DNA from 2 places in the Sporosarcina sp. NCCP-2331 genome. Region 2 is predicted to be linked to the other one. Evidence: riboswitches for the same ligand, from Rfam matches in the RefSeq annotation. Region 2 holds a riboswitch; the other holds the start of a gene.
What was found. A riboswitch is a leader RNA that binds a small molecule or an ion and turns the genes downstream of it on or off. The one in region 2 is predicted to bind S-adenosylmethionine.
Positions count from the first base shown of each region.

Region 1: linked by a shared signal. The riboswitch ahead of NCCP2331_RS13825 (methionine ABC transporter ATP-binding protein) and the one ahead of metK (methionine adenosyltransferase) in region 2 are both predicted to bind S-adenosylmethionine.

Region 1 is NZ_BRCD01000024.1:40,947-57,267, forward strand. Features, by position in the region: gene NCCP2331_RS13760 (flotillin lipid rafts scaffold protein FloT) at 1-857, shown strand, start outside; gene NCCP2331_RS13765 (AMP-binding protein) at 905-2,437, opposite strand; gene NCCP2331_RS13770 (NAD(P)H-dependent flavin oxidoreductase) at 2,453-3,433, opposite strand; gene NCCP2331_RS13775 (MarR family winged helix-turn-helix transcriptional regulator) at 3,647-4,111, opposite strand; gene NCCP2331_RS13780 (hotdog fold thioesterase) at 4,280-4,702, shown strand; gene sufB (Fe-S cluster assembly protein SufB) at 4,766-6,163, opposite strand; gene sufU (Fe-S cluster assembly sulfur transfer protein SufU) at 6,207-6,644, opposite strand; gene NCCP2331_RS13795 (cysteine desulfurase) at 6,634-7,863, opposite strand; gene sufD (Fe-S cluster assembly protein SufD) at 7,863-9,170, opposite strand; gene sufC (Fe-S cluster assembly ATPase SufC) at 9,189-9,968, opposite strand; gene NCCP2331_RS13810 (dicarboxylate/amino acid:cation symporter) at 10,234-11,415, opposite strand; gene NCCP2331_RS13815 (MetQ/NlpA family ABC transporter substrate-binding protein) at 11,572-12,432, opposite strand; gene NCCP2331_RS13820 (methionine ABC transporter permease) at 12,498-13,166, opposite strand; gene NCCP2331_RS13825 (methionine ABC transporter ATP-binding protein) at 13,159-14,181, opposite strand; SAM riboswitch class I at 14,596-14,701, opposite strand; gene NCCP2331_RS13830 (thioredoxin family protein) at 14,753-15,052, opposite strand; gene NCCP2331_RS13835 (toprim domain-containing protein) at 15,045-15,398, opposite strand; gene gcvH (glycine cleavage system protein GcvH) at 15,458-15,841, opposite strand; gene NCCP2331_RS13845 (arsenate reductase family protein) at 15,920-16,279, opposite strand.
Region 2 is NZ_BRCD01000030.1:15,579-31,899, forward strand. Features, by position in the region: gene NCCP2331_RS15175 (sigma-54-dependent Fis family transcriptional regulator) at 1-571, opposite strand, end outside; gene NCCP2331_RS15180 (YitT family protein) at 881-1,738, opposite strand; gene NCCP2331_RS15185 (Fur-regulated basic protein FbpA) at 2,057-2,221, shown strand; gene NCCP2331_RS15190 (MFS transporter) at 2,275-3,438, opposite strand; gene NCCP2331_RS15195 (TetR/AcrR family transcriptional regulator) at 3,435-4,055, opposite strand; gene NCCP2331_RS15200 (YkuS family protein) at 4,184-4,417, opposite strand; gene NCCP2331_RS15205 (hypothetical protein) at 4,601-5,182, shown strand; gene NCCP2331_RS15210 (amidase) at 5,458-6,897, opposite strand; gene metK (methionine adenosyltransferase) at 7,017-8,228, opposite strand; SAM riboswitch class I at 8,412-8,531, opposite strand; gene pckA (phosphoenolpyruvate carboxykinase (ATP)) at 8,702-10,291, shown strand; gene NCCP2331_RS15225 (alpha/beta hydrolase family protein) at 10,338-11,135, opposite strand; gene NCCP2331_RS15230 (NUDIX hydrolase) at 11,128-11,586, opposite strand; gene NCCP2331_RS15235 (transposase) at 11,634-11,948, opposite strand; gene NCCP2331_RS15240 (NAD-dependent malic enzyme) at 12,058-13,380, opposite strand; gene NCCP2331_RS15245 (putative motility protein) at 13,479-13,661, opposite strand; gene NCCP2331_RS15250 (Dps family protein) at 13,727-14,176, opposite strand; gene yidD (membrane protein insertion efficiency factor YidD) at 14,274-14,507, shown strand; gene NCCP2331_RS15260 (metal ABC transporter solute-binding protein, Zn/Mn family) at 14,683-15,657, shown strand; gene NCCP2331_RS15265 (o-succinylbenzoate--CoA ligase) at 16,286-16,321, opposite strand, start outside.

The sequences.
Region 1 (16,321 bases), on a different contig from region 2:
AGCTGGAACGGGCAACTGAAATTGCCGAAGCGGAAAAGGAAAATCAGCTGAAAGTAGCGGAATACCGACGCGAACAGGATGTAGCGAGAGCACGCGCCGACCAGGCGTATGAATTACAGACTGCACGTTCCAAACAAGAAGTAACGGAACAGGAAATGCAGGTCCGGATTATCGAGCGTCAAAAACAAATCGAATTGGAAGAAAAAGAAATTCTGCGCCGAGAGAAACAATATGATTCTGAAGTGAAGAAAAAAGCGGATGCGGACCGCTACGCAATTGAACAAAACGCTGAAGCTGAGAAATCAAGACAGCTGGCAGAAGCAGATGCAGAAAAGTACCGTATTGAAGCCCGTGCACAGGCAGATGCTGAGAAAGTCCGTCTCGACGGTACAGCCAAAGCACAGTCACAGCGTGCGCAAGGTGAATCTGAAGCCGATATTATTCGTCTAAAAGGTCTTGCAGAAGCCGAAGCAAAACGCAAAATCGCAGAAGCTTTCGAACACTACGGCCAGGCAGCTATGCTGGATATGATTGTGAACATGCTTCCTGAATATGCGAAAGAAATCGCCAGCCCGCTTGGCAATATCGATAAGATTACTGTAGTCGATACTGGCGGCGGTGAAGGCGGCGGTGCCAATAAAGTCACTTCCTATGCTACCGACCTGATGTCAACACTCCAAGAAACCTTGAAAGCTTCCTCGGGAATTGATATGAAGGAAATGCTGGAGAACTTCTCGGGCAAAAGCAATATCCGTCCGAGCATTGAACAGCTGACGAATGAAGTGATCCGTTCTAAATCTGATCATACAACACCTCAAACTGAATCAGCAGCGTCCGTTCAGGATTCTGAAGAGTAACAAAAAAATCGAAGTGCAATTCGCACTTCGTTTTTTTGATGTTATTTTCACTCGTAATTTTTACGTATTTTGAATTTCAGCAGTTTTCCTTGAAGACTACGCGGCAGTTCTTCTACAAAATCAATATGCTGCGGAATCTTATACTTTGCCAATTTGCCCTGACAGAATTCAATCAGATCTTCTTTTGACACTTTTTCCCCTGGACGTAATACTACTGCAGCCAAAGATACTTCTCCCCACTTCTCATCAGGTATGCCGATTACAGCTGCATCTGCTATGGCAGGATGTTCATGCAGAACACCTTCAATTTCTGCTGGGTAAACATTAATGGCACCGGATAAGATCATATCTTGCTTCCGATCAACGATATAATAGTAGCCATCCTCGTCCTGCACTCCTATATCACCTAAGCTTAGCCACTCACCATCAAAAGACTCTTTATTGGCCTCAGGTCTTTTATAATATTCATCGCACAGTGTAATCCCTTTAACGAAGAACTCTCCCGCTTCATTCTCCTTCACAGGTTCTCTCTTATCATTGCGCAATTCGATATCCATTCCCAGCATTGGTACGCCAACAGAACGGTCCTTGTCTTTCTGCATTTCAGGAAACAAATTTGCCGCGCCGCCCAATTCTGTAGCTCCATAGAACTCATTCAGGTCAGCTGTCGGGAAATACGCAAAGACTTTTTCTTTTGTACTCGTATGCAAAGGTGCCCCTACGGAAATGATAGACTTTAACGAAGAGACATCATACTGCCGCAATATTTCCTCAGGTAATGAAAAGATGGCTTCCAGCATAGGCGGTGCTAAAAATGTTGTTGTCGTCTTTTCTTCATCAATCGCTTGTAACACCTCTACAGGATGAAATTTCTCCAAAATATGAAGACTGTTTCCTACATATAAATTCGGCAGAGAAATACTTAACGCGGCAGCACCATATAAAGGACCGGCAGCCAATCCTCTTCCAAGCCTTCCAATCTGAAATTCGATACTGAATAATAACGTAACTAAATACATACTGCGATGAGAACGAACCGCTCCTTTCGGAAAACCTGTCGTCCCGCCTGTATACATAATTGTTAATGTATCTAATTCAGTAAGAGGCGACGAAGGAACTGGTTCTTCTTTAGAGAAATTTGCAATCAATTCCTCATACTCAGGATATTGCACCTTGTCGCTCGATCCAACCGTAATAAAGTGTTTAACAGTTTTATACTGCTCACTGGAAGGCAAGACTTCATCCAAAAAGCGAGAGTCCACAACCAGCAAAAGAGCTTCTGAATCATCCACAACATGTTGAATTTCACGACTGACAAACCGTGAGTTGACCGGTACAGCAACAGCGCCGATCTTTGCACAAGCAAAAATAAGTTCGAATAATTGATGGCAATTCATCAGCATGATTGCCACTTTGTCGCCTTTATTCACCCCGGTACTTTGCAGCGCATGGGCCAGTTGATTAATTCTGTTGTTAAAATCCTGATAAGTAAATCGCAAGCCGTTATAAGAAAGTGCTTCCCTGTCTTTATAGCGTACTGCATTTAATGTAATTGGATCACTGAATAACATGTGCTGCATAAATATCCTCCTCCATTATCTGCTTGCTGCGTTTACTCTATCACCAACCAGTTTGTCTTTTGCCTGGTTATACTGCTCTGCTAACTGTGCTACATAGTCCTTTGTCGGCTGCACCTTGTCAATTACGCCAATGCCCTGTCCGCATCCCCAAATATCCTTCCACGCTTTTTGACCGGCGTCCCCGCCAAAGTTCATTTTCGTCGGATCACTTTCAGGCAAGTTATCAGGATCTAAGCCTGAAGCACGAATCGACGGAGCTAAATAATTCCCGTGTACTCCGGTGAAATAGTTACTGTATACAATATCATCAGAATTTCCGTCTACAATTGCCTGTTTATATTCCTCTACAGCTCTCGCCTCTTCCGTCGCAATAAATGGAGAGCCGATGTATGCAAAATCTGCGCCCATCGCTTCAGCAGCCAGCACGCTTCCTCCTGTTGCAATAGATCCGCCAAGCGCAAGCGGCCCGTCAAACCATTCACGGATTTCCTGAATGAGAGCAAATGGACTTTTCGGACCTGCGTGCCCCCCTGCTCCCGCCGCTACCGCAATCAGGCCGTCTGCTCCTTTTTCAATTGCTTTCTTCGCGAAAAAATTATTGATGACATCATGAAGCACGATCCCGCCATAACTGTGCGCTGCTTCATAAACATCTTCTCTTGCACCAAGTGAGGTAATAATGATCGGAACTTTGTATTTCACACAAAGCTCCATATCTTCCTGCAGTCTTTCATTGGAACGGTGGACGATTTGGTTAATTGCAAATGGCGCTGCCGGTTTATCAGGATTTTTCGCATTATAATCTGCCAGTTCCTCTGTGATTTCGATAAGCCACTCTTCAAATTGTGCAATTGGTCTTGCATTCAAAGATGGCATGGCTCCGATAATTCCTGCTTTACACTGCTCAATCACCGTCTTCGGATTACTGATAATGAACATGGGTGAAGCAATCACCGGAAGACTCATACTCTTTTTCAAATCTACTAAATTCATCATAAACTCTCCCCTTTTCCGTAAGCGCTTTCAATCTATTTACAAAAAAATAACCTCAAAAGCAAATAGAGAAGTTTAAGCAAACTTACATTACATGTATATACATGTATTCTACTGGATTTATTCGACTTGTCAATCAATTTATCACTATATCTTTTACCTGTCAGACTTCACTGAGTGATTAACAGCAAGAGGAGAATTCATCTTGTGCCGCTTCTAGCTGTCATAGTTATCAATGACCTCATGCAGTTCACCCAGTTTGTTTAATAAATCTATATATTCATCTTTGCCAATAGAACTTTCAATCCGCTCTTGAACCTCATACCAGACAGGCGTAGCATTATTTAATTTTTCATAGCCTAATTCTGTTATGGATACTACCTTCGTCCGCGAATCATGCTCAGCCCTATGAATCTCAACCAGCCCGGAATCCTTTAAAATATTCAGGTTACGCGTAACCGTTGTCTGATCCAGCAGCATGATCTCTCCAAGCCTGCTGATTGAAATATCAGGTGAAGTATAAATATTGCCCAGCATATAGTATTGAGTAATTTTCAATCCCGTGGGTTTCAGCAGTCTATTGTACAGCTGTGTCAGTGATCCAGATACAGTTCGCAGATTGGCGCATGCGCAGACTTGGATGATATGATCAGCTTGTTTCTGGTCTAATTCTCGTTTCATTAAGTCCGCTCCTTTATAAAAATCCACTTATTTAAATTTTCTGTTATTCTTGACATATTATACACACCATATATTATTATATGTATATACATGGATTATAACAAAGTTTATGATTCCTGTAAAAACTTTATGCGGGTGTTGCCCAGCATACAGATGGGAGAGATACGGATGAATGAACTTAATTTAGTGGATGGAATTAATTTAGAGAAAACTCTTATTGGTGCATTGGACATCACATTTAAAGAGGCGACGCCTGACAAAGTAGTTTGCGAGATGCCGGTCGGGCCTAAAACTCATCAGCCAATGGGTTTGCTCCATGGAGGGGCTTCTGTCGCTCTTGCAGAAACTGCCGCAAGTTTTGCTGCGGCCTTGAACCTGAATCCTCAAACACATTACCCGGTAGGTTTGGAAATCAACGCAAATCATATACGGGGTAAAAAAGACGGCGTGGTAACTGCCACCGCTACGCCATTGCACCGCGGCCGTACATCTATGGTTTGGGATATCCAGATTACCGACGAAGAAGGAAAATTAATCTGTATTTCTCGATGCACCATTGCGGTTGTGGCAATAAATAAAAACGAACAATGAAATTTCCGTAAACAAAAAATCCCTGCAGCGTCCAATTAAGGATGCTGCAGGGTATTTTTTATATTAACCGATGGAACCTTCCATCTCGAACTTGATCAATCTGTTCATCTCTACCGCATATTCCATCGGCAGTTCTTTTGTGAATGGCTCGATGAAGCCCATGACGATCATTTCCGTTGCTTCCAGTTCAGGAATACCGCGGCTCATCAAGTAGAAGAGCTGCTCTTCGGAAACTTTCGATACTTTTGCTTCGTGTTCCAATGAAATATTGTCGTTCAGGATTTCATTGTATGGAATTGTATCGGAAGTGGATTGCTTATCCATGATCAATGTATCACATTCAATATTTGCACGGGCACCGTCCGCTTTACGTCCGAAGTGGACAATACCGCGGTATGTTACTTTCCCGCCGTGCTGAGAAATCGACTTAGATACAATTGTTGAAGAAGTATTTGGAGCCAAGTGCATCATTTTCGCACCGGCATCCTGATGCTGACCTTTACCTGCAAGAGCGATCGATAATGTCATACCGCGTGCGCCTTCGCCTTTTAAGATAACAGCCGGATACTTCATCGTCAATTTAGAGCCGATGTTGCCGTCAATCCATTCCATTGTGGCGTTTTCTTCACACACCGCACGCTTTGTTACCAGATTGTAGACGTTGTTCGCCCAGTTCTGGATAGTCGTGTAACGGCAATATGCATCTTTTTTGATGATGATTTCAACTACCGCACTGTGCAGGGAGTTTGTTGTATAGACAGGTGCTGTACAGCCTTCTACGTAATGAACGCTTGCGCCTTCGTCCACGATGATCAGTGTACGTTCAAACTGTCCCATGTTTTCCGAGTTGATACGGAAATACGCCTGTAGCGGGGTTTCTACTTTCACGCCGGGCGGCACATAGATAAACGATCCACCCGACCATACTGCAGAGTTTAGCGCTGAGAATTTATTGTCAGAGTTCGGAATAACCGTACCCCAATATTTCTTGAACAACTCTTCGTTTTCAAGAAGTGCAGAATCCGTGTCTTTAAAGACAATTCCCAGATCCGTAAGTTCTTGTTTCATATTGTGGTAAACCACTTCTGATTCATACTGTGCAGATACACCTGCCAAGTACTTTTGTTCTGCTTCCGGAATGCCCAGTTTATCAAACGTACGCTTGATTTCTTCAGGCACTTCATCCCAAGAAGTTTCTGTTGCTTCAGAAGGTTTTACGTAGTACGTGATTTCATCGAAATTCAGTGAATTCAAGTCTCCGCCCCACTGCGGCATTGGTTTGCTGTAGAAAATCTCCAAAGATTTTAAACGGTAATCCAGCATCCACTGCGGTTCTTCCTTCATATTAGAAATCTCTTCTACTATCTCACGTGTCAGACCGCGTTCTGAACGGAATACAGAAACGTCTTTGTCATGGAAACCATATTTGTAATCGCCGATTTCCGGCATTTGTTTCGCCATTTTTTATTCCTCCGTCCCATAATTGCTCATACTTTGGCCAAGGTCACTGCGGCTCGCCGGAGACTCCCTTTTCCATCGCTTTCCAGCTCAATGTTGCACACTTAATACGGGCAGGGAATTGCGCGACACCCGAAAGAGCTTCTAAATCATCTAATTCAATAGAATCATCCAAGTCTTTGCCTAACATCATGTCTGAAAATGCATGAGCGAGTTTCGTTGCCTGTTCTGTCGTTTTGCCTTTGATCATCTGAGTCATCATGGAAGCTGACGCCATTGAAATGGAGCAGCCTTCCCCTTCAAACTTCGCTTCTTTGACGATATCATCTTCCACATTCATAGTCAGATGAATCACGTCACCGCAAGTCGGATTGTTCATATCGATCGTGACATTTCCGCCTTCCAGAACGCCTTTGTTTTTCGGATTTTTATAATGATCCATGATTACAGACCGGTATAGCTGATCCAGTTTATTAGTTGACATCTTTGAAATACTCCTTTGCTGAGCGAAGTCCTTCCACAAGACGGTCTACGTCTTCTGTTGTGTTATAGAGATAGAAACTGGCACGGGCTGTCGCTGAACACGCAAGCCATTTCATTAATGGCTGTGCACAGTGATGGCCGGCACGGACAGCAATTCCGTTCATGTCCAGCACAGTGGCAACATCGTGCGGATGTACATCATCCAAATTAAATGTCACTAAACCTGCACGTTTTTCGGGATCTCTTGGACCATAGATCGTCAGCCCGTTAATTTCAGACATCTTATCCATTGCATAGCCCGCCAGATCGTGTTCATGACGTTCGATTGCATCCAGACCGATTTCTTCTAAATAATCGATGGCTGCGCCTAAACCGATGGCACCTGCAATAATAGGCGTGCCTCCTTCAAATTTCCAAGGGAGCTCTTTCCAAGTTGATTCGTAAAGACCGACGAAATCGATCATCTCTCCGCCGAATTCAATCGGTTCCATGTTATTGAGCAATTCTTTCTTGCCGTACAGTACACCGATTCCTGTAGGTCCGCACATTTTATGTCCGGAAAACGCAAGGAAATCACAATTTAGCTTCTGCACATCGATTCGCATATGAGGAGCAGCCTGCGCAGCATCCACACACATGATTGCTCCATGCTGATGAGCAATTTCCGTAATTTCTTCAATCGGGTTCATCGTTCCAAGGACGTTTGAGACATACATAATCGACACAATTTTCGTACGGTCTGTAATGGTCTCTCGCACTTTATCCAGTGACAGCGTGCCGTCCTCTTCCAGATCAATATACTTCAGGACTGCGCCGGTTTCTTTAGCGAGCTGCTGCCACGGAATGATATTGGAGTGATGTTCCATATGAGTAATGACAATTTCATCGCCTTCAGAAACATTTGCATGCCCATAGCTTTCTGCTACTGTATTCAATGCAGTCGTCGTACCGCGCATGAAAATAATTTCTTCTGTTGACTTTGCATTTATAAATTTACGGACTTTTTCCCGAGCACCTTCATAACCGTCTGTTGCTTTATTTCCAAGCGTGTGCACTCCGCGATGCACATTGGAATTATTCCAGCGGTAATAGTTGTCGAGTGCCTCAATGACTTGAACAGGCTTCTGTGAAGTAGCTGCGCTGTCCAGGTACACAAGAGGATGTCCATTGATTTCTTGATCAAGTATCGGGAAATGATTGCGGATCTCTTTATTGAGCATTAGCGCACTTTCCTTTCGATTACCTCCGTCAATTGTTTTCTAACTCCTTCAATCGGCAATTTGCTGACCACCGGCGCTAAAAAGCCATGTATGATGAGGCGTTCTGCTTGTTCTTTTGAAATACCGCGGCTCATTAGATAGAACATTTGCAGCGGATCTACACGGCCAACTGATGCTGCGTGGCCTGCTGTCACATCATCTTCATCAATAAGCAAAATCGGATTCGCATCTCCGCGTCCTCTTTCACTCAGCATGAGGATTCTTGACTCTTGGACTGCGTTGGAGCGGGTTGCCCCTTTCGCAATACGGCCGATTCCGTTAAAGATTGCAGATGAAGATTCTTTCATCACACCGTGCTTCAGAATGAAACCGTCTGTATCAAGTCCCCAGTGCACAATTTCAGATGTGAAATTCTGCTTCTGGTTTCCACGTCCGACAACTACTGATTTCATATCACTTGATGAGCCGTTTCCGACTAAGTGCGTGATATTTTCAGAAATGGTGTTGCTGTCGTTCATCAAACCGAGCGCCCACTCAATCCGTGCATGCGGTCCAGTAACGCCACGGCGGTTCACGTATGTTGTCAAACCCTCTGCTAACACGTCCACTGCACCATAAACTACTTTCGCATTATCCTGAGCAAATACTTCCGATACAATGTTCGCCTGACCTTCACCGTGCTCCATTGTAGAAAGATAGTTCTCTACATATGTCACAGAGCTGTTTGCCTCCGCTACCAATAAAACGTGGTTGAATAATGAAGCTTTTTCATTATCGTGTATGAACAGCACTTGAAGCGGCTCTTCAATCACTACATTTTTCGGTACATATACAAATGCTCCGCCGTTGATCAATGCTGCATGCAAAGCAGTCAATTTATGTTCATCGACTTTGACGCCGTCCGTCATTAAATACTTCTGCACCAGGTCACTGTGCTCACGTGAAGCAGTGAAGATGTCCGTTAAGATTACACCCTGTGACTTCAAATCATCTGATAATGAAGTGAAAGAAGGAGTATTATTGTGCTGCACGTAAATATTTTCTTGCTGTTCGTGGTCAATCAATGCTTTTGCTTCTGTCGGTAATTCTTCAAGCGTCGCAAAAATTGAGCTTTCTACTGTATGTGAAGGGAATTCTGTGAAATTCCAATTAGTAATCTTTGTTTTATCTGGTTTCGGCATTGCAAGAACTTCTGCTTTCGCAAGAGCATTTGCACGAAAATCTGCCATCCAAGCAGCTTCCTCCACGTTTGCGGAATAAGAGCGGACGTCCTGTTCGGTCAATGCCAATTTTGTTTCAACCGTCATTTTTAGTCGTCCCCTTTCTTATGCTTCTGAATGAACTGTTTCGTCTTCAATGCCCAACTCTTCTTTAATCCAGTCATATCCTTGGCTTTCAAGTTTAGCTGCCAGTTCAGGACCGCCAGATTTCACTACTTTACCCTGCATCATCACGTGTACGTGGTCAGGTGTAATGTAGTTAAGCAAACGCTGATAGTGTGTGATGATCAAGCAGCCAAATCCTTCACCGCGCATTTCGTTAATTCCATTAGAAACAACTTTTAATGCGTCGATATCCAGACCAGAGTCAATCTCGTCCAGAATCGCGAATTTTGGTTTTAACATCATAAGCTGAAGGATTTCATTACGCTTTTTCTCTCCGCCTGAGAAGCCTTCGTTTAAATAACGAGTTGCCATATCTTCATCCATTTCCAAGAACTCCATTTTGCTGTCGAGTTCACGGATGAATTTCATCAGACCGATTTCATCGCCTTCTTCACGGCGTGCATTGATACCTGAACGAAGGAAATCTGCGTTTGTTACGCCAGTGATTTCACTTGGGTACTGCATTGCAAGGAACAGACCAGCCAATGCACGCTCGTCTACTTCCATTTCTAAAACATCTTGTCCATCAATCGTGACAGATCCGGATGTTACTTCATATTTCGGATGACCCATGATTGCAGAAGCAAGTGTGGATTTCCCCGTACCATTGGGACCCATGATTGCATGAATCTCATTTGTATTTATTGTTAATGTAACACCTTTTAAGATTTCCTTGCCTTCAATTTCGACATGAAGATCTTTAATTTCCAAAGTTGCCATTCCAATACCTCCAGTATAGTCGCGTTGAATGGTTAGCCATTCTCTATTTAGTATCATTCTAATCTTACCCCATATTCGAACCGGTTGCAAATCTTTGAGAACCATTATATATTGTGACAGAGTTCCTTGATCCCGCGCTGTTGATAAGGGTTTTCCCTACTGTCTATTTTTCAATTGAATACCGTCTAATGAGAATCAGCAAAAGAATAGTACATAAGAATTAAACAAAAAAAGCCGACAAAAATCGCCGGCTTTTTATCCACTTTTATACTTTTTTTGTGAAACGGTCCACGATCATTGCAAGTGCACCGTCTCCTGTTACGTTGGTAGCTGTACCGAAACTATCCTGTGCTAAATACAGAGCAATCATCAGCGCAACCATCGCTTCGTTAAAGCCCAGCATGGATGTAAGCAATCCTGTCGCCGCCACAACAGCTCCTCCAGGAACGCCCGGAGCCGCGATCATTGTAACCCCCAGCATGAATATAAACTGCAGATAACTGCCGAAACTAATGTCGAATCCGTTCATCAGCATGACGCCGATTGAGCAGGAAACGATAGTAATCGTACTTCCGGATAGATGGATTGTCGCGAATAAAGGAATAGCAAAATTCGTAACTCGTTCGGAAGCACCGGTTTTCTTGGCCTGCCGCAGCGTAACAGGTATCGAAGCAGCGGAAGACTGTGTGCCTATTGCCGTTAAATAAGCAGGCAGCATAGTTTTCATTAGACTGAAAGGATTACGTCCATTCAGTGCACCTGCTGTCGTATACTGGATTGTCAGCATAATCAGATGCAATGCGATAATCATAATAAATACGACTACGAACACGGAGAGCACATTGGCCACTTCACCTGTGTACGTCATGTTCAGGAAGATACCAAAAATATGAAACGGCAGCAAAGGGATAATGACAACAGAAATAACTTTCTCGATAATTAAATTAAACTCATCAAAGAAGCTCATCATTGTTCTGCCTTTAATGGAAGCCATGCCGATTCCCAGAACGAATGCCAGCAGTAGCGCTGTCATGATGCCCATGACCGGATCCATTTCCATCTTAAAGAACGCTGTACCCGCTTTACGCGCACCTTCTGCAATAGAAGTATCCGTTGATTGGTGGATGAAGCTCGGTAAAATCGTCGTCGCCGCAAAATATGCGAGCAGTCCCGCAATAATAGTAGATCCATATGCAAATGCAGCAGACAGACCAAGAAGTTTGCCTGACCCTTTTCCAAGCTTTGCAATACTTGGCGCAATGAACGCGATAATGATCAGCGGAACAATAAAGTTTAAAAACCCTCCAAACAGCATATTAAATGTGGCCGCCAGCCGAACGAACCAATGCGCAAACCCCTCATGTACAGCAGGCAGCAGCATACCCAGCCCGATCGCCAGCACAATGGCAATTAAAATTCGCCAAATGAGCCCTAATTTAAACTTCACAATACGTCCTCCTCAAATAGACATCTGTATGACTGAAACAAAATAACTTTACCACAAACCACCGTAAGAATATAGATTTGAACTAAATTTGTAATTGTCAAAATGTTATAGACGTAAAAAAGCCGGCAGCTAAATGCACTGCCGGCCTACTCTACATTATTTTACAGGAACGACCGCGCCGCCCCATTGTTCTACAATGAAATCTTGAATTTCTTGGGATGTCAGAACTTCTACCAATGCTTTGATTGCATCGCTGTCTTCATCGCCTTTTTTCGTAGCGACGATATTTACGTATGGTGATTCTTTATCTTCCAATGCGATTGAATCTTCCATCGGATTCAATCCTGCATCGATTGCAAAGTTCGAGTTGATCAACAATGCATCACCTTCGTCGTTGTTATAAAGCTGAGGCATAAGAGCCGGCTCATAATTCGGATCGAATTCCAAGTTTTTCGGATTTTCTACGATATCATCCAGCTCTGCTTTTACTTTCTCCACGCCGTCTTTCAACTTGATTAATCCTTTTTCTTCTAACATCGCAAGCACGCGTCCGTGATCCGCTACCGAGTTACTGATCAGGATTGTTGCACCTTCAGGAAGTTCTTCAAGCGTCTTATATTTTTTCGAATACACACCGATTGGTTCAATGTGAATAGATCCTGCATTTACAAAGTCATAGCCAAAATCCGCAATCTGACTTTCTAGGTACGGAATGTGTTGGAAGTAGTTTGCATCCAACTCACCTTCATCCAAATCTTTATTAGGAAGTACATAATCTGTATAGCTTTCGATTACTAGATCGTATCCTTTTTCAGCTAATAATGGTTTTGCTTCTTCCAAAATCTCCGCGTGAGGTGTATTAGATGCACCTACCGTTAACGTCGTTTTTTCCTCTGCCGGCTTATCTGCATCAACATCTACTGCATCCCCGCTATTCTTGCCATCGTCTTTTGTTCCACAAGCTGCTAAAGCCAATACAAGCACAGCTGCGAATAGACCGAATAAAAACTTCTTCATTTTCACATTTCCCCTTTACCAAAATGTTTTTTTTATATGGTTAACAGGTCTCCCTGAAAATCCCTTTATCGCTTATCCAAACGTTTAACGATTAAATCTCCAATGAACTGAATAATAAATACGATCACAAGAACCAGAATGGTAGCCATCATTGTGACATCTCCGCGCGAACGCTGAAACCCTTCCAGATAGGCGAGGGTACCAAGACCTCCCGCTCCAATTGCCCCTGCCATCGCCGTATAGCCGACGAGCGCAATGGATGTTACCGTAATACCCGACACCAATGCAGGCATTGATTCAGGCAGCAGTACTTTGAAAATGATTGTCGAAGTTTTTGCACCCATTGAACGGGCTGCCTCTATGACGCCTCTGTCAATTTCTTGCAAAGCGATCAATACCATACGTGCATAAAACGGTGCGGCACCGATGATCAATGCAGGCAATGCGGCATTCGGACCGCGAAGTGTCCCAATTAACAGCTTTGTCACCGGGAATAGCAAGATGATCAAAATGATGAATGGGATTGAACGGAAAATATTGACGAATGCTGCGGTAATCACATTTGTAAATCTGTTGGACCATAATTGTCCGCGGCTGGTCAGGAATAACAAAAGACCCAAAGCGATGCCGAAAATAAATGTCAGAACAGTCGAGAATGCTGTCATGTACAGTGTTTCGCCTGTTGCCTCCCACATTTTGTCCCAATTCACGTTAGGAAACCACTGTTCAATCATTTGTCAGCACCTCCGTCTTTACTTCATTGGCGTGCAGGTAAGAAATTGCTTCATCAATGATTGCCGGATTGCCGATCAGCTGTAACATCAATGTTCCGTACGCACCGTCACGCAAAGCGGAGATGTTCCCCTGCACGATATTTACGTCGATCTCAAACTTGCGGATTAATTCTGCCAAAACCGGCTGTTCAGTCCGTTCTCCTATGAACGTCAGCTTTACGAGCTTGCCGTTCGTATCTTCCTGCAGATGCTTAATTGCTTCGTCTGCATCTGCATTATCTGAAACTTGAGAAATGAAACGTTTCGTAATCTCGGCCTGTGGTGATTGGAAGACGTCGAGCACATTGCCGACTTCCACCACTTTTCCCGCTTCCATGACCGCCACGCGATGACAAATCTTCCGGATGACGTGCATTTCATGGGTAATGAGCACAATCGTCAAACCGAGACGTTCATTAATTTCTGTCAGCAAATCTAAGATGGCATTTGTTGTTTCGGGATCCAATGCTGAAGTCGCTTCATCACACAGCAGAACTTCAGGGTCATTAGCAAGCGCTCTGGCAATGCCGACACGCTGTTTCTGCCCGCCTGATAACTGGGAAGGATAAGCTTTCTCCCGTCCTGATAATCCAACCAGATCAATCAGTTCTTTCACTTTCGCGTCGCGTTCAGCTTTCTTCACACCTGCAATCTCCAACGGAAATGAAATATTGTCTTCGACTGTACGCGACCAAAGCAAATTGAAATGCTGGAAAATCATACTGATCTTCTGCCGCGCGTTCCGAAGACCTGCACCTTTAAGTGTAGTCATTTCCAGATCATTGATTACAATACTCCCTGAAGTCGGCTGTTCCAAACCGTTCAACAGCCGGATCAATGTACTTTTCCCCGCCCCACTGTAACCGATGACGCCAAAAATTTCTCCTTCTTTGATAGCCAGCGTCACGTCATCTACCGCTACAATTTCCGCTTGGTTCAATTGGAATCTCTTATGTACGTTTGTCAGTTGAATCATTTTCTGCACCGCCTTTAGTAAATCCGTGATTATGTTTTTTCTTTTGTGTGCTTTATACATGTGTGCCTTTCGGAGCTAAACGGCGCATTCCGCTTTTAATTACATCCAGCTGCAGATGCCAGCTCCTCGGGTCGTTTCGATCTTTCCAGAAAGGCAAAGAGCGCCTTTATGGAAAGCCCTTCAACGCCTGTCGGAGCTAAACGGCATCTTCCGCTTTAGATTAACATCCAGCTGCATGCGCCAGCCTCTCGGGTCACTTCGGTCTTTCCGAAAAGGTGCAAAAACCGCACCTTTGTCGGCAAGCCCTCCAGTGCCTGTCGAGGCTAAACGGCGCATTCCGCTTTTGAATATAAAAAACCCTTCTGCAGACGAGCAGAAAGGCTGAACGTATGAAAAATTATGTACGTTACCGTTCTCTCATCTGTCAAAGCATTCCGCTTTGAGTGAATTGGCACCATTTCACAATTGTGACGGTTGCCGGGCTTCATAGGGCACTTCCCTCCACCGCTCTTTATAAGAGTATCGTTATTCAATTGATTGTATTACTTATACCATATATTCGAGATGAATGTCAAGTCAACTTTTCCAATAAGTTAGGTACGGATTGGAATGCATAGATCTTTTCAATAGGTTTCCCCTGCCGGTGGATGAGCAGGCATGGTACGCTTTCAATCTCGTAATCATAAGCCAGTTGCTCCGTAAAATTCAAATCCGCTTTACCTATCGTTAACTCAGGACGCATCGCTTCGATTACTGTCAGCATTTTTGAGGCCACTGCACACGTTCCGCACATCGGAGTGAACAGATAAAAAGCGGCCAATTGCTCTGCCGCCCGTTCGCGTTCCCAATCGTCAATTGTCCATTTATCCATTTGCTCCTCCTGCCAAGTAGACGGGATGTACCTTGAAATTCGCTGCAACTAAAATGCCCGCCAAGACTTTGAGCGGTGTTGTCGCTACTTCCCGATACAGCCGGTCTGTAAATAAGTGCCTTGCTTCCGGATAAAGTTGCACGAACAATTTGCGGATGGAATCACCCGAGGCGTCCGCATCCACAAAAATGAAAAGATCCTGCTCTTCATATGGCTCCAGAAGTTCTTCTATATGATAGGAACTGATCGTGCCGTTCGTACAAATGATTTCTACCGGTTCCGCCAGCATCGGCATAAGCCTTCTGCGATCGGAACTGCCTTCCACAATGAGTACTTTCGGATGCATCCAGTTTCCTCCTCATAGTGTAAAAAAAGCACCGGAACTTCCCGGCGCTTTTCGTTTTCTTATTCGCCAGCTGTCATTTCATCGTACTGCTCAGCTGTCATTAACTCATCAAGTTCAGCTTTATCTGCAATCTCAACAACGATCATCCAAGCACCTTCATATGGAGATTCGTTTACAAGTTCAGGGCTGTCTTCAAGATCTTCGTTCACTTCTACAACTTTACCTGTTAAAGGAGCGTACAATTCAGAAACAGTTTTTACTGATTCAACGCTTCCGAAAGGCTCGTCTGACTTCACTTCATCGCCGACTGAAGGCAGTTCAACGAAAACGATATCTCCCAGCTCAGACTGTGCGAAATGTGTGATCCCGATACGGTATTTACCGTCTTCTTCTTTTACCCACTCGTGCTCTTCTGAATAACGTAATTCTTTTGGTGTGCTCATGTCTTAACCTCCAACGATTATAATAGTTTATCTATAGTTAGTTTGCCATAGTTCCGAATGAAAGACAAGATTCCCGTTTTACTTTGACCATGTTTCTGTAAAAGTATTTTCATTAAAGCCGACTGTGACATGATCTCCGTCTGTAACGAGCGGTCGCTTGATGAGCATGCCGTCTGAAGCAAGCAAAGCAATCTTTTCATCGTCTGACATCGAAGGCAGTCTGTCCTTTAACTGAAGCTCTCTGTATTTCATTCCGCTGGTGTTGAAGAATTTTTTCATTTCGAGGCCCGAGTTTGCAATCATTGTCCGCAGCGTCTCTTCATTTGGAGGCTGCTCCGCGATATTATACTCTTCAAATGAAATCCCTTCGTTCTCCAGCCACTTCTTGGCTTTGCGGCACGTACCGCATTTAGGGTAACCATAATAAATAACTGTCATATGTAATAACCTCTCCTTTTTCGTCAGTATATCAAACAAACG
Region 2 (16,321 bases):
CAGTGATACCTAATATCTTCTTGGCCTGTTCATTAATCTCGATAATATTTGTATTTGGTTCAGTTATTAAGACACCTTCTTGTACGAGGTCTAACATTTTAATCATTTTTTTATTATGCATTTCCAGTTCGTCCATCATATTAAATTGGTCTAATTTACTTGCCAGAAGATATGCCATTCTATCCAGAAAAGTTAGTATTCCTTCAATATTTTCGAATAACCTATCTTGCTGTTCTTTATTAAATGCCAGCAATCCTATTACACCTATTGCTTGACCATGAACCATAATGGGCACGCTAACTTCTCCCATTTCTATACAATTCCTAAAGAACATACAGCTTGAGCATATTTCCTCAAATCCGGGATTCTTAATAATGATCGGTTTTTCTTTGTAAAACACTTCTTTGTAAACAAGGTCACCTTCCAATCTTTTCAATATGTTCACTTGCATTTCTCCTGTACATGCAATACGTATAAATTCATGATTCACAATTTCAACTTCAATTTTTAATACTGCTGCGGTAGCTTCTGCTATACTTTGAACAATTGATTGGATATCCATTAGATTCATTTGTCATCTACCACCTTGTAATTACTCGTTTTCAATAGACCACACTCTTTAACAATAACAAATTATCATTTTATGATCACATAGTTTTTCATTTCCCACAAGCAACTAAAGTTAATAGCAGATAATTTACATCGAATTATTTCCCTTACCATTATCCAATATTAAATGACATATAATTATTACATAGCGTGTAACCAGCACTTCGCATGAAAATATTGGCAGCATCTTCAATTCCGTCAGTAAATGACCTTTCATCTACTCAAGATTCCAAGCTGCAAAAAAGCCAGGCAAATGCCTGGCTTTCATTCATTATACTAGTTTTTCCCCTTCTTTTCTAAAAAAGCCGAAGATGCCGACGGTCTGGACGATATTTGTAAATGCCTTAGGATCTGTTTCGTTGATAATCCGCTCCAAATCATACAATTCGTAACGCGTGATGACGACATACAGCATATTTTTATCTTCTTTTGAATATGCACCCTTTGCAGGCAGAATCGTTATCCCCCTCACCATTTGGCGGTGAATTGCCTGCTGAAGCTCGTCAGCCTGCCTGGTGATAATCATGGCAGTGACCTTTTCGTGACGCGTATGAATCATATCGATTACTGATGTGGTGACGTATAGAGCAATCATCGTGTACAATGCGTTTTCAGGTTTATATAGAATTCCGGCAAAGACAATCAGAATCCCATTCAATAATAGAAAATAAATTCCAATCGGTTTATCCTGCATACGCGATAATATCATCGCGACAATGTCCATTCCTCCTGTAGATGCCCCTAATTTCAAAGACATTCCTACTCCTACACCTGCCAGCACACCGCCAAATACTGCATTCAGCATAATATCATCTGATACAGAGCTAAGCGGCAAAATCGCCAAGAATAAAGTGGTGAACGCAACAGAGACGATACTGTAAATTGTAAAGCCCTTACCTACTTTGAACCATCCCAAAATGAAAACCGGAATATTAAATAATAGCAGCAGAACACCCGTACTAACCGTTATATCCATATAATCCGTCAAGATACTTGAAACCAACTGTGCAGCACCTGCAAAACCGCTCGCATAGACATTGGCGTTTATTAGAAAGAAGTTCAAAGATACAGCCATAATGAATGCACCTAAGATAACCACAGCAATTCGTTTTGCTTCAATAAAAAACATAGCAACCTCCCTGTAATGTCTTACTTTTTTATGCATGAAATTGATTATAGCTATTCTTTCCACACATTGGTAGCCATAAACAAAAAAACAGCCATATTGGGCTGTTTTTCTGCTTAATATGCCATCTATCCACCTTCTGCTGCGATTACCGTGCCATTGACACAGTTGTAAACATCTGAAGTAGAGAACATTACTGCTGTCGGTTGCATCCATCGCCGTATGCAAAGAAAAATTTGCACTATTGAAACTTTTCCGCAGAAGTTTAGAAAGAGCAGTAAATGGCTATAGTTAAGAAGGGTATCAAGGAGGAAAAGTACGATGAAGACAGCTGAAAATATTTTAGAAACAAAGCGTGATGAAGTTATTGAAGAATTGGTCTCAAATGGGGTATTTAAGATCGACGGCAAGCAGTTGTACGAGCTGCCGCTTCAATCATTAATGAAAGAATATCAAACAGTTGATAATCTAGAGACACAAATGTAATCCAATAATGACAGACGTCACCGATTCATTCGGTGACGTCTTTTTTCGTGCTGTTACGCCTCTTCCATCGATGTCTTAGTTCTTCTGATTATACGGTACAACATCATCAACACGACTGCGACTCCCAGCCCTATACCTACTACTGTATATTGGAAACGGATCGCAGGGAAACCTGCTAGTCTTGCAATACCATCCAGTACAAGTGGCGAACTGAACTGTCCGACATAAATAGAGCTTGAAATGGCAGCAATCACTTTGTCACTGTGTAAAGGATTCACTAAGCCCAGTGCTTTGACGTTGATGATCGGAAAGAGAATCCCCTGTCCAAAACCAACCATACATGTACAAGCCAATATAATCGGGACTGAGTGACTCAAAGCTAAACCGGTAAATGCAATACCCATCACCAGTAAGCTGATTGGAATAATATAAGACTTCAGCACATCCTGTAGCTGAATCAACGTCAGGCTCGTGATCATTCCGCCAACTGTCGTAAATGAAATGACGGTACCCGCCAGTTCTGAACCGCCTATATTACTTTGTTCAAGATATAATGCCATATTCGTAGCAACTGAATAATAGACGAGCATGATACCCGCTGAAGCTAACGCATAGCCATATATCGCTAGTGGCAACTTTAATTTAGGTGTATCTTTCTCTTTTTTACGAGGCTGATCTTTTGGTAAGAAGACATAGACCATGATAAAGATTACTACACCCATTAAATAGACGTTAAATGGTGCCCGCCAGCTGATCGATGCCAAATAACCTGCCAGCATCATGGTTAAAATCCCGCCAAAATTACTGAAAGCGGAGTTATAGCCCATCAATTTGACTTGTTCTCTACCATTGAAGTGGTCACTGATCAGCGTAATCCCGAGTGGCATGACTAAACCTACACCTGCACCCAAAATAAAACGGAAAGCAAGAAGCATCTCAATTGTATTCGTAAACTGTGCGCCTACCCCTGCAATTACATAGATCGATAACCCAATAAGCACAATGATGCGTTTCGAAATTTTACTCGTTAAGTAACTCGAGATAAAAGTAAATGGAATAATAAACAAAGAAGGTGCTGTCAAAATCAGCTTGATCATGACCGGATCAGCATCCGAGAAGTTCGAAGCAATTAATCCAAGTGCAGGAGAAATCGCTGCACCCGCCATAACGGTCGCCATTGAAATCGCAATAATCGTTGGTTTCAGCATACGGTTCATACGTGCTCCCCCCGATCTTCACAAGGTTTCAACTGACGCAGCACCTTATCTACAGACACCTCGATCGGCACCATTTTACGTGCATTGGATAACAGTAATCCATGAACCAAAGACAAATGGTAAATCGCCAGTTCTTCAGGATCCCCTTCAATGAAATCACCGGTTATCTGGCCTCTTTCAATAATCAGTGCAATCCGAATAACCATGGAACGATATCTTTCCACTATGTTTTCTTTTGTTTCTGCAGGTAAATGATCTGAATATAGAGCCTGCATGATAAGAATATGACGGTAAACTCCATCTTTCAACGGTCCGGAATGTGTGACATCTGTCAGCCATTCCAATTGCATCAGCGGGCTTTCGGATTGTTCTTCTGCTTCATTAATTACTTCGATTAACGTTTCCAGCAATTCTATCAGAACGGTAACGTATAATTCTTCTTTTGATTTGAAATAATGATAGAACAAACCGTGGCTTAGTTCTGCCTTGTTCGTAATTTCACTAATTTTAGTTGCCGCAAAACCTTTCATCCCAAATAATTCGATTGCTGCATCCTTCAGCTGTTGCTGCCGAATATCACGGATTTCTTTAAACTTTTCACTTGTTCGGGGTGACATAAACGATACTTCAACTCATTTCTAATTATTGATTGACTCACAAGTCAATGTTGAACAGTTTACTGTTTTAGACAACTTCTGTCAATAAAAAAACGGTTCTCCAATTGGAGAACCGTTTTTAAGCTATATTAACGTTGCAATCTCTTTTCCACATCATCAACGATATCCTGTACCGAATTCCCTTCGATACTTACCACAGGGAAGTCGAATTGATCTATATTTACATCACTCAACGCTCTGACGACGCCCATATCATAACCTTTCACTTCTTCATCACTTTCGAACATTTTTACTTCATGTCCTTTTTCCTCCAACGCCTGTTTTACATCATCAAATGGTTTTTCTACTGCAATTTTAGCCATTAACAATTCCTCCTCAAGATTATGTTGTGTATTTCTTACTAATATGTATTTTCCCCAGAACCGATAAACTAAACACATTTCATGTTAGCTTCTTTCATCAATCCAGGAATAGCGCGATTCAAATCAGCTCGAAATGGGTATTTTATTGGAAAGAGGAACTTCAGAATTAAAGGAGAGGCTAACATGTTCGGTATGAAGGACCTGATTGGATTGACAATATCTGCCTTCATCATATTACCCGTTGTAATTTTCATACGGGAAGCAGGTTATTTTTTAATCAGCGGGTTATTCGGCGTAAAAAATCCAAGATTGACGATTGGCACAGGTCCCCGGCTCTTTACTTTTCTGATCTTTGACGTTCGAAAATATTATCACGTTTACAGCTGGTTTTCTTTTGATTCTATAAAAACAGACAGAAACTTCGCTTATATATGTATCTATGCGGGTCCCATCTTGATAAATCTCTTCATCGCTCTGATCATCAACGCACTGCTTGCGAATGGTTACTGGGAAGAATTCAAGACGTTTTGGAACCGGTTCATCTTTTATGCTTTCTATTACGTGCTGTTTGATATAATCCCAATGAAAACGTTTAACGGCAAGCCGAATAACGGCATGGTCATTTACGAACTATTGCGCTACGGGAAGCGGGTCGACTACAATGAAGAACCGCTTATTCCCGGCACGACAGAGGTGGAAGAAGAGTACCAGGAGCAAATCAAACAAATTGAGAAAGTTAAAGAACAGATCGAAGAAGATGAATAAGAAGTGAAGACGGTCAATGAATCAGTTTTTAAGACTCGCAGCGAATGAGCGTCTGTCTGCAGCGGGATGCCCTCACCTGGTGTACCGCACGGATTACGGGGCAGAAAAGCCGCCGTTCAATTCACGGACAGCGGAACAATTCAAGTTGAGGACTTTCCAGTTACAGATTCCTTGGACGTGCGTTTCTTACAAAAGATTATCAGCAAAAAGACACAGCGGTAAATCGTCTGCAATCTCTGCCGGAAAGCGCCAGAAGAAACCGTGCCGCTGTTTTTTCAAATGAATGAGGGAATCACGCGCGAGTAACCTGTAAATGCTTTCTCGAGCTTCTTCCCAAGTTCAAATAATGCATCTTCATTGCCGATTGAGCTCACCAACTGCACAGCAATCGGCATGCCCTCAGCGTCAGCGCCAACCGGTACAGTCAAAGCGGGAAGTCCCCATACATTTGCATAGGCGACATAGAGGATATAGCGGGCATAGGTTTTACGAATTGAGAATAACTCCTTATATACGATGCCATGTGCAGGCGCAGCCGAATGATAAACGGGCAAAATCAAAATTCGTTTGTCTAAATAGCGGGCCAGCTGCACATCCCCTTCTGCAATCATTGCTTCTATTTCCTTCACCCGTTCAGCAGAAGGTTTAAACAGCGATGCACCAATCAGCGCCCAAGATAAATAACGGTGCAGCTCTGTCCTTTTCCCCGCTTTGTCCATTAAATACTCCCTCACCGGCTGCACTGAGCGATGGCCGAATGCTTCCTTCGCCGCGCCATGCGCTCCGTCGATCGACATGATTTCCTGCCATAAAAGAGCGGTTTCATGGAAATAAGGCGGGATTCCCTCAGCCACAGATTGGTCGTCTGATAAAAAACCTTGAACAGTCTGCAAGAATCCTTCTGTCTGCTTGGAAAGAGGGAGATTCGTTTTTCCCAAGAATGTAAGGGTGAACTCTTCCAGTTTATTCTTTACCAAAGGCTTATTGGCAATGATTTCGTATATAAACTTGGCATCCCGGACAGACTTGGTCATCGGGCCGATGCCAAGCATTCGTTGCTGCAGCGGATGTTCTTCTGCAGGATAGCTGCCACAGGAAGAGACTTGGCGGTTTCCGGATTTAAAACCTATAATTCCATTGAAGTGGCTGGGTATGCGGATCGACCCGCCGATATCTGAGCCAATCCCGGCTGCCGCAGCTCCTAAGGCGATTGCCGCACCCTCCCCTCCGCTCGACCCGCCGACTGTCTTTGCCAGATCGCGCGGGTTATTCGTACGGCCATACAGAGCGTTTTCTGTCTCTTGACAAAAACATAGAGCGGGCGTGTTAGTCTTACCGATAATGATGGCACCCTCTGCTTTCAGAAGCCGCACAATTTCCGCGTCATCCTCTGATACCCGGTCTTTTCGATGCGGCAGTCCACCAGTTGTCTGCATGCCTGCCACATCAAAGGATTCCTTCATACTGATCGGTACGCCGAACAGTTTGCCTTGCGCATTTCCTGACTTTCTTTGTTCATCAGCCCAATCCGCTTCCTTCAGCGCCTGGGCAAATCGTTCTTCCACCAAAAAATTCACCGCTGTATTAGTCGCTTTACACTGTTCAATAAATGCTTCTGTTATCTTCTTGGAAGTAATACGTCCACTGTCCAATTCAGCTTTCAGCTCTGCTGCATCCATATCAAGCACAGACTTTGTTTCCTGTATAGTCGTCATCCAAATGCCCCCTTTGGTTTCTGAATGTTCTATATATTAGATTATACTATTTGAGCATAGAAAAAAAGCAGAAAGAAGGATTTCCCTGCTTTCTGCTTTTTCTGCTCACTTCAATTCAATTATTGCTTAACGCCTGATTTGCCTGCAAGCTCTTTTAATGCTTCGACTTTATCTGTCTTTTCCCATGGCAAGTCAATATCCGTACGGCCAAAATGACCATAAGCTGCCGTTTGTTTATAGATTGGACGGCGAAGATCAAGCATTTTGATAATGCCGGCCGGACGCAAATCGAATAATTCACGGACAAATTCAACCAATTTTGATTCAGACAAACGGCCTGTATCAAAAGTATTGATTGAAATAGATACCGGGCTCGCGACGCCGATAGCGTAGGCAATCTGTACTTCACAGTGTTCTGCCAATCCTGCCGCTACAATATTTTTCGCGACATAACGCGCTGCGTAGGAAGCAGAACGGTCCACTTTCGTAGCATCCTTGCCCGAGAATGCTCCGCCGCCGTGACGTGCATAGCCGCCGTACGTATCGACGATTATTTTACGGCCTGTCAAACCTGCATCCCCTTGCGGCCCTCCGACCACAAAACTTCCTGTCGGATTGATAAAGTATTTCGTGTTTTCATCTAATAAATGCGCAGGGACAACTGCATTTATGACAACTTCTTTTACATCTTTTTCAATCTGCTCAAGAGTTGCTTCCGGGTGATGCTGTGTAGAAATAACAATTGTATCAATACGCACAGGTTTGTTGTTCTCGTCATACTCTACAGTGACTTGTGTTTTTCCATCCGGACGCAAATAAGAGATAAGCTCCTCTTTACGCGCTTCAGTCAGACGGCGTGCCAGCTTATGGGAAAGGCTGATCGGCAACGGCATTAATTCGTCTGTTTCATTACAGGCATAACCGAACATCAAACCTTGGTCCCCTGCTCCAATTTCATCCAGCTCTTCATCTGACATGGAACCTTCACGTGCTTCCAATGCTATATTTACACTGGCCGCAATTTCAGGTGACTGTTCATCAATAGAAGTTAAAACAGCTGATGTTTCGTAATCAAATCCGTATTTCGCACGCGTATAGCCAATATCTTTTACGGTTTCACGCACAACTTTCGGGATATCCACATACGTTGTCGTAGTGATTTCTCCCATTACTAATACAAGTCCTGTCGTAATGCTCGTTTCACATGCTACACGAGCGTTTGGATCTTCAGTTAAGATCGCGTCCAGGATTGCATCTGATATTTGGTCGCACATCTTGTCAGGATGGCCTTCAGTAACTGATTCTGATGTAAACAGTCGACGGTTTGTCATTTTATTTCCCCCTATTAAGCAACATGATACGGTACTCTCATAAGTCCCTGGTAAAGTTCCACGCCTGAAATGACGTCAATCAAATACCATAAGGATTCAGGGCTAGACAATATAAAATAAAAAGCCCCTTACTCATATTCTTTCCATGAGTAAAAGGCATAATTTCACGCGCAGCACCTTTCACTCTTATCGTCCAAGGAATTCAACCTTGCTTCAGGTTTGGCACCTTCGCGCAAGACATCAGTCTTTTGCAGGTTGCCGGGTTTCACAGGGCCTGTACCCTCCACCAACTCGGGATAAGAGTATCCGTTCATGTCACATAGTATAAAAAAGTTTACATTTTGTCAAATTTTTTATACCAAATCACTTGAGTTTTTAATTAGTATAGATTATTATTCTTAATGTGTTATACTATTTACGAATTAAGATGTTCTACTCAAATAAAACGACTACGCAAAGGACGGTATGTAATTATGATATCTGCAAAAATTGATGATAGTTTAAAAAGCCTTCTATCAGGAGGCAACGTGACGATCCAAGCGTCTGTGGCGGAATTAACGGAAAAAGCAATCGCTAAAGATGAAGCTGAACTTTCAGCAGACGGCGCTTTAACAGCACGTACAGGGAAATATACAGGACGCTCTCCTAAAGATAAATTTATCGTCGAAGATGCAGTGTCTAAAGACAAAGTGGACTGGGGCAGTACAAACCGCCCGATCTCTTCCGAAGCATTCGATTCATTATACACGAAAGTCATCGATCATTTACAGCAAAAAGATGAGCTCTTCGTTTTTAAAGGATTTGCGGGCGCTGACAAAGACTCCCAACTGTCTATTCAAGTCATCAATGAACTGGCTTGGCAGAACCTGTTTGTCCACCAATTGTTCATCCGTCCCACTGCAGAAGAATTACAGGCTCACGAATCACAATTCACGATTTTGGCTGCTCCTTCCTTTAAAGCAGATCCAGAAGTCGACGGCACGAATTCTGAGGCATTCGTCATTATGTCTTTAGAAAAACGTATTATCTTGATTGGCGGAACAGAATACGCAGGTGAAATGAAAAAATCCATCTTCTCTGTCATGAACTTCCTGCTTCCCGAAAATGATATTCTATCCATGCATTGTTCAGCAAACGTTGGAGAAAAAGGCGATGTAGCACTATTCTTCGGTTTGTCAGGAACAGGTAAAACAACTCTTTCCGCTGACGCAGACCGCAAATTAATCGGTGACGATGAGCACGGCTGGTCTGACAACGGTGTATTTAATATTGAAGGCGGATGCTATGCAAAATGTATCAACCTTTCAAAAGAAAAAGAACCTGAAATTTTCGGAGCGATCCGTTTCGGTTCCGTACTTGAGAATGTCGTATTGGATGAAGTGACACGTATTCCTGATTATGATGATAAATCTTTGACTGAAAATACGCGTGCAGCATACCCGATTGAAAATATTGATAATATCGTAACGCCTTCTGTTGCAGGTCATCCGAAAAATATCATTTTCCTGACAGCTGATGCTTCCGGCGTTCTGCCTCCAATCTCGATCTTGTCAAAAGAACAGGCAATGTACCATTTCTTGAGCGGATTCACTTCCAAGCTTGCAGGTACTGAGCGTGGTATTACAGCTCCGGAACCGACATTCTCTACATGTTTCGGCTCACCTTTTTTACCGCTTCCTGCTGCAACATATGCAGAAATGCTCGGAAAGAAAATCGACGAGCACGGATCGAAGGTGTTCTTGGTCAACACAGGATGGACCGGCGGAATTTTCGGAGTGGGCTCCCGTATGAACTTGGGCTATACCCGTACAATGGTTCGTGCAGCCATTGCCGGCAAGTTGGATAATGTAGAAACTAAAAAGAACGAAATCTTTGGATTGGAAATGCCTCTTGAAATTGAAGGCGTGCCAAGCAATGTACTTCACCCGCGCTATGCTTGGGAAGATCCTGAAGAATATGATAAAGAAGCAAATCGTCTGGCTGCCGCTTTCCGCGAGAACTTCAAGAAGTTCGATCATCTTTCAGAAGATATCGCGATCAAGGGCGGACCACCTGCCTTGTAATAGAATGAGAAAATCCTTGCAGAATTACTCTGCAAGGATTTTTTCGTTAATAGCCCTGGCGTTTCATCCAGTCAACCGCATCTTTTACAAGCCGCCGGTTCATCTCGGGCGGAATATAATGCGTATAGCCTTCTAAATACCACGTTTCATATACTTTATTGGCATCACGCAGAGCATTCTCCAGCAACAATGCCTGTTCAAAAGAAACATTTATGTCCATCGTCCCGTGAATGATCAGCGCAGGAATAGTGATCTCTTCCACACGGAATAATGCAGTCCGTTCACGGTACGCGTCAGGTTGATTATTCGGTGTCCCGCCAATTACCCTTTTCATCATCCTGCGCATATCCTCACGTTCTTTATACGTGAATACTACGTCAGATACACCTGCCCATGTTACCATCGATGTCAGATCTTCCCTGAGAATCGCAGTCCACAGTGCCATAATACCGCCGCGCGAGAAAGAGAACAGATGAATTCTCTCTGAGTCGGCAAACTGCTGCTGTTTCAGCACCTCCACTCCAGCCACTGCATCATTCCGGTCGTCACCTGCGAATTCATCCTTCCCTTCCCCTCCACGATTTCCGCGGTAATAAGGAGCGAACACTACCAAACCGTGAGAAGCAAATTGTGCAATCCGCGCCGGGCGAACCATACCGACATGCTGGATACCGCCGCGTAAATAAAGCAGTCCATCATAATGCCCTTCCGCTTTGGGCGTTGCCAGCATTCCCTTCACCTGCAACCGGTCAGACCAGTATGTTACTTCCTCTAAGCGAACTTTCGGATTCGGTGAGGGATATTCTTTACGTTTACCAATACTTCCGTCAGTTCGCTCACGCATCGGCTTCCACCCACTTCCGCAGTTCATTCATCCCTCGATCTTTCATATGAAAACTGAGATCTGTACACATATCCAATTCATCGTCTGTCATCCAGACGAGGCCTTCGGTTTCAAGTAATGTGTGATGGTGATCGATTTCGGTGACAATACCTGTGAATACTGCTTTACTGAAAGGCGGCTCCGTAAATACCACGTATTCGGCAAAAGGCCGGACTTTTTCAATCGTAACACCTGTTTCTTCAAAAGTTTCGCGGATAGCAGCCTGTTCTATTGTTTCGCCGGGTTCCGCTTTCCCTCCAGGAAACTCAATTCCGCGTATCCGATGTTTCGTCAGCAGCCAGCGTCCCTCATGTTTTATGACGACCAGCACATGACGCGATTCTATTTGGTGTTGATTCGGACCGAATGTCAGTTCAACATCGGCACCTTGCAAGTCTTCAAACTTCAGCATCTGGCTCACATCCTTTCCCTTAGTGTAGCGGAAAGACGTATGCCGAATCAACGAAAGAAGGGCAGTTTTTCGATAAAACGTTTGGAGTCTTCATCTGTATATTCATGAATAAGTGCGTAGACTTTCTTCATTCTCAGATCGATATCGTCATTATCCCTGTCATAGTGATAAGGAATATAGGGTAAGTGTGCGCGCAGAAAGTTTCGAAATTCCAGACGTTCCATCTGTGCAAATAATCGCTCGAAAACAGGATATGCTTCTTCTGTGACCTCTACTTTATATTCCCAGGGTGAAGAGTACGGATCCAGCAGAACTTGTTTGTGACTCATTGATACATACATCGTATATTTTTGATCAGGCATAACCATCCTACTTTCTTTTTTACGTAGCATGGACATTACTGATGAAAATATTCGGTAAATCAATAGGTAAAAACCTACTAACCAATAAAGATTAATAGGCGGATCCAACTCATTTTACTTGTTCTTCATAAACGACTCGCTCAACCGCCAATGCCACATTGACATGTACATTTGGATCAAGCGGATGCGGCACGAGATCATCGCGCTTCGTACTTTCGACAATCGCAAGTGCTGCGGCAATAAGCATCGGGTACGTAATCTCTTTAGCATTTGCGTTCAAAGCACCGCGGAAAATTCCGGGGAATCCAAGAACATTATTTACTAAACGACCGTCGGCTGCGTACGCTGCACCTGCTTCAAGCGCAACATCCGGCATGATTTCCGCATTTGGGTTCGATAAGGCCAGAATGATCTGTCCTTTACGTACCATTTCCGGCTTAATCAAATTTGCTACACCTGTTGTCGCAATGATCAAATCGCATGTTGCCATAACTTCTTCCATCGATTCTGCGACAGTGCCGCCAAACTCTTCCATCATTGCTGTCGCTTTAGGATTTAAGTCTGTGCCTTTCATCTCTTTAACACCGTAAGCCATGAACATTCTGCTGATCGCGAGACCTGCCGCACCCAGTCCGATCTGACCGACTTTTGAGTCCGCCAGCTCAACACCGACATGCTTACAGGCGGTCAATGCGGCAGCCAGCGCAACGACAGCTGTACCATGCTGGTCATCGTGCATGACGGGAATCGACAACTCCTTTTTCAGCCGTTCCTCAATTTCAAAACAATGCGGTGCTCCGATATCTTCCAATAAAATCGCGCCAAATCCCTGATGGATGTGCTTGATTGTTTCAACCACTTCATCAGGATTACTTGTATCCAATAAAATCGGAATTCCACTGATACCGACGAACTGGTCAAACAGTACCGCCTTCCCCTCCATAACAGGCATTCCAGCCACAGGGCCAATATTGCCCAGTCCTAAAATTGCTGTTCCATCTGTTACGATAGCGACAGTATTCGAAATTCCTGTAAAATAATTCGCCTGTTCTGGATCTTCTTGGATCGTTTTGCAGACGCTCGCAACGCCCGGTGTATATACTCTGCGCAAATCAGCCAGGGAACGAATCGGATGGCTGGCCTTCATATGAATCTTTCCGCCCTCATGCGCCTGGAGAACATCATCTGTCACAGCATGCACTCTAATGCCATTTTTCAAATCTTCAACCGCAGCAACAATTTCATTCAAATGTTCTTTATCGTTGCACAGCAGTGCGATTTCCCGAATTGTAGAGACCGTGCCGACTTTAATCGTCTGGATGTCACCAATATCACCATTCAACTGACCGATTGCCATCGTCACTTTCCCTAAATTACCTGGTTTAGATGGTGTTTCAATAATTATATTTCTCAAAAATTGACCTTGTGCCATAATCGATACCCTCCTACTCTTATATGTACTATTTGACCCTCGTGCTGTCCCATCGAAAAAAGACACATCTCTAATCATACGAGATGTGTCTTTTGCAATCAAGCCTTGATATCGACTGACGCGCCTTTATGAGGGTGTACAGCGACAGGCTGACTGTCCAGATTATTCAACATTTCCGCAACCGCAGAAGTTTCCATTGAAAGAGCTTTTGTCATTACACTCATTTGAACGGTTGATTGCAAGCTTCTCAACTGACTGGACATGATTGAATTGATATCCATATCGTTCACTCCTTCCTGCTATTCACTTCTTAGTATCGGCTGTTTTCCTGCTGAATGAAGGTTTGTCACTCATTTGTTTCGCCGAGAAACGCATTCAGCATCCATTGGTGTTTCTCGATGCTTTGATAAATGGCATTCAGCATGTCCTCTGTCATATCATCGCTATCTTTCGCAGCCAAATCCATGCCTTTTTTCAATGATTTCATGATTTTATCAAAATCATCGACCAATGCCTGTACCATTTCATTCGCTTTTTCCGTTCCTTTTGCTTCACTGACAACTGAACCTTCTAAATGCTGCGTTAATGTAGCAGTCGGCTCTCCGCCCAGCGTCAGCACACGTTCAGCGATCTCATCCATATGCTCTGTCGCTTCGTTGTAAAGCTCTTCAAATTTTGCGTGCAGAGTAAAGAACTGAGGTCCCTTCACGAACCAATGATAATTATGCAGCTTAGCGTACATGACCGACCAGGTAGATACCTGCTTGTTCAATTCCTGAATTAATTCCTTAGACATAAAAAAACACTCCTTCTGATGGTTTTAAGCTTCTCTCTGTTAATTTACCACTTAAGTCGGTAAACTAAACCTATCTACAATGGAAGGTGAAGCGATTATGCTAAAAAAAATATTTGTATCTATCATTCGGTTTTATCAGAGATTTATATCGCCATTAACTCCGCCTTCTTGCCGCTTTTATCCAACCTGCTCGCATTATGGCGTCGAGGCAATTGAAACACACGGCGCCATTAAAGGGAGCTGGCTCGCTGTTAAAAGAATATTGAAATGTCATCCCTTCCATGAAGGCGGATTTGATCCGGTACCTCCTAAAAAAATGCAGGAAAAGTAATTCCGGTCATGCCCCGGCGTGATTGCATCTGATTGACTGACACTCGAACTTAGACATAATTCTTATTTCTGCTGAATACTAATAAACATTGTTGCATTCAGAAAAAGAATCTTGTATGATGAGGAAGTTATCTAAATAGTAATCATTCCGATTACGGTCCTGGAGGCTTTCATAAATGAAAATTCGTTATCTTTTTTTAGCAGCTGCGATACTTTTGGCATTAAGTGGATGCAGCAACAAAGCAACCAATGAAACTGAATCTGCTTCTTCAGAAAAACTACGTGTGTATACGACCGTATACCCTCTGCAATACTTTACAGAGCGGATCGGCGGTGACCTGGTGGATGTCCAATCCATCTATCCCCCGGGAACCGATGAGCATGTATTCGAACCGACGCAAAAAGATATGATGAGTCTGTCAAAAGCAGATCTTTTCTTCTATATCGGACTCGGCCTTGAAGGCTTCGTGCAGAAAACCGAAAAAACACTGCAAAATGAACCAGTACATTTTGTGCCTGTAGCAGATGCCATTGATCCCGAAGAGCTGGAAGCTGGTCATTCCCATGAACACGGGCATGAAGGACACAGCGAAGAGGAAGAAGCACATTCTGAAGAAGAGGAGTCTGCAGTTGACCCGCATGTATGGATTTCCCCTTTTCTCAGTACGCTGCTTGCCGAGAAAATCAAGGATGAGCTTTCCGATGAACTGCCTGAACATGCAGCACAGTTTGAAGAAAACTTCAGCGTACTGTATGACGAGCTGGAAGCGCTCGATAGACAGTACAAAACGATGGCAGACGAATCGCCGAACAAAACCTTTTTCGTTTCGCATGCAGCATTCGGATACTTAGCGAATACGTACGGTCTGCAGCAGCTTGCCGTTTCAGGTTTGGACTCACAAAACGAGCCGTCTCAAAAACAGCTGGCCGGACTTGTTAAAGAAGCGAAAGAGAAAGATATTCATTATATTTTATTCGAACAGAATGTCAGCTCTAAATTAGCTGAAGTCATTCAGAAAGAGCTGAATGCCGAGACGCTGACACTTCATAATTTGAGCGTGCTGACAGATGAAGATATAAAAAATAAAGAAGACTACTTCTCCCTGATGGAGCGTAATCTTCAAGTATTGGAAAAAGCTCTACAAAACTAACAGCGGAACTTAATCTGCTGTTTTTTTAGTTCTTCACCAAAACATGTGCTTGACAGTTTATTTCAGTCACAGTTTGAGATTTAACTGTGATTGCGTAATATAGGATAAGTGGAAAGCGACCGTTTCCCTGCGTTCCAGGCGGACGCGTTCCACTACGGTACACTAGCTTATGTTTCAATACTTTTTATGCGAGTTGCAGTATGAGCATGCTATTGGAGTTCATTACAATATGTATGCGTTTCATGCAATACTTATATTCTGCAAATGCAAAGATTCTTGTAATCAATACGTTTACAAAGTCGAGAAACAAAAACCACATCAACTAAATCTATCCCCTGCAAACAATCGTATGTTATACGTTCCTTACACCAGCGAAGGCGCAACTGCGGGGTCGGCCGTGGCGATGAGACTGCTGGCATGCCCTTCGCCAGTAGGCTTATCGCGTAAGGCAATCCCCCAGCGCCTAAGCGGATTCAAACTGCAAACTTACATATCATTCAGATTTCCTGCAAAGTCGAGCAACGAAATCCGCACATACTAAATCCACACACTGCCAAACTGCAGCAGCACTTTCGAAATACATACATGAAAAGTTGTCAAGAATCTATTTGGGCACAGACCCGTTTTTTTATAGCCATTTTTTCAATTCAAACCGCATTAATTT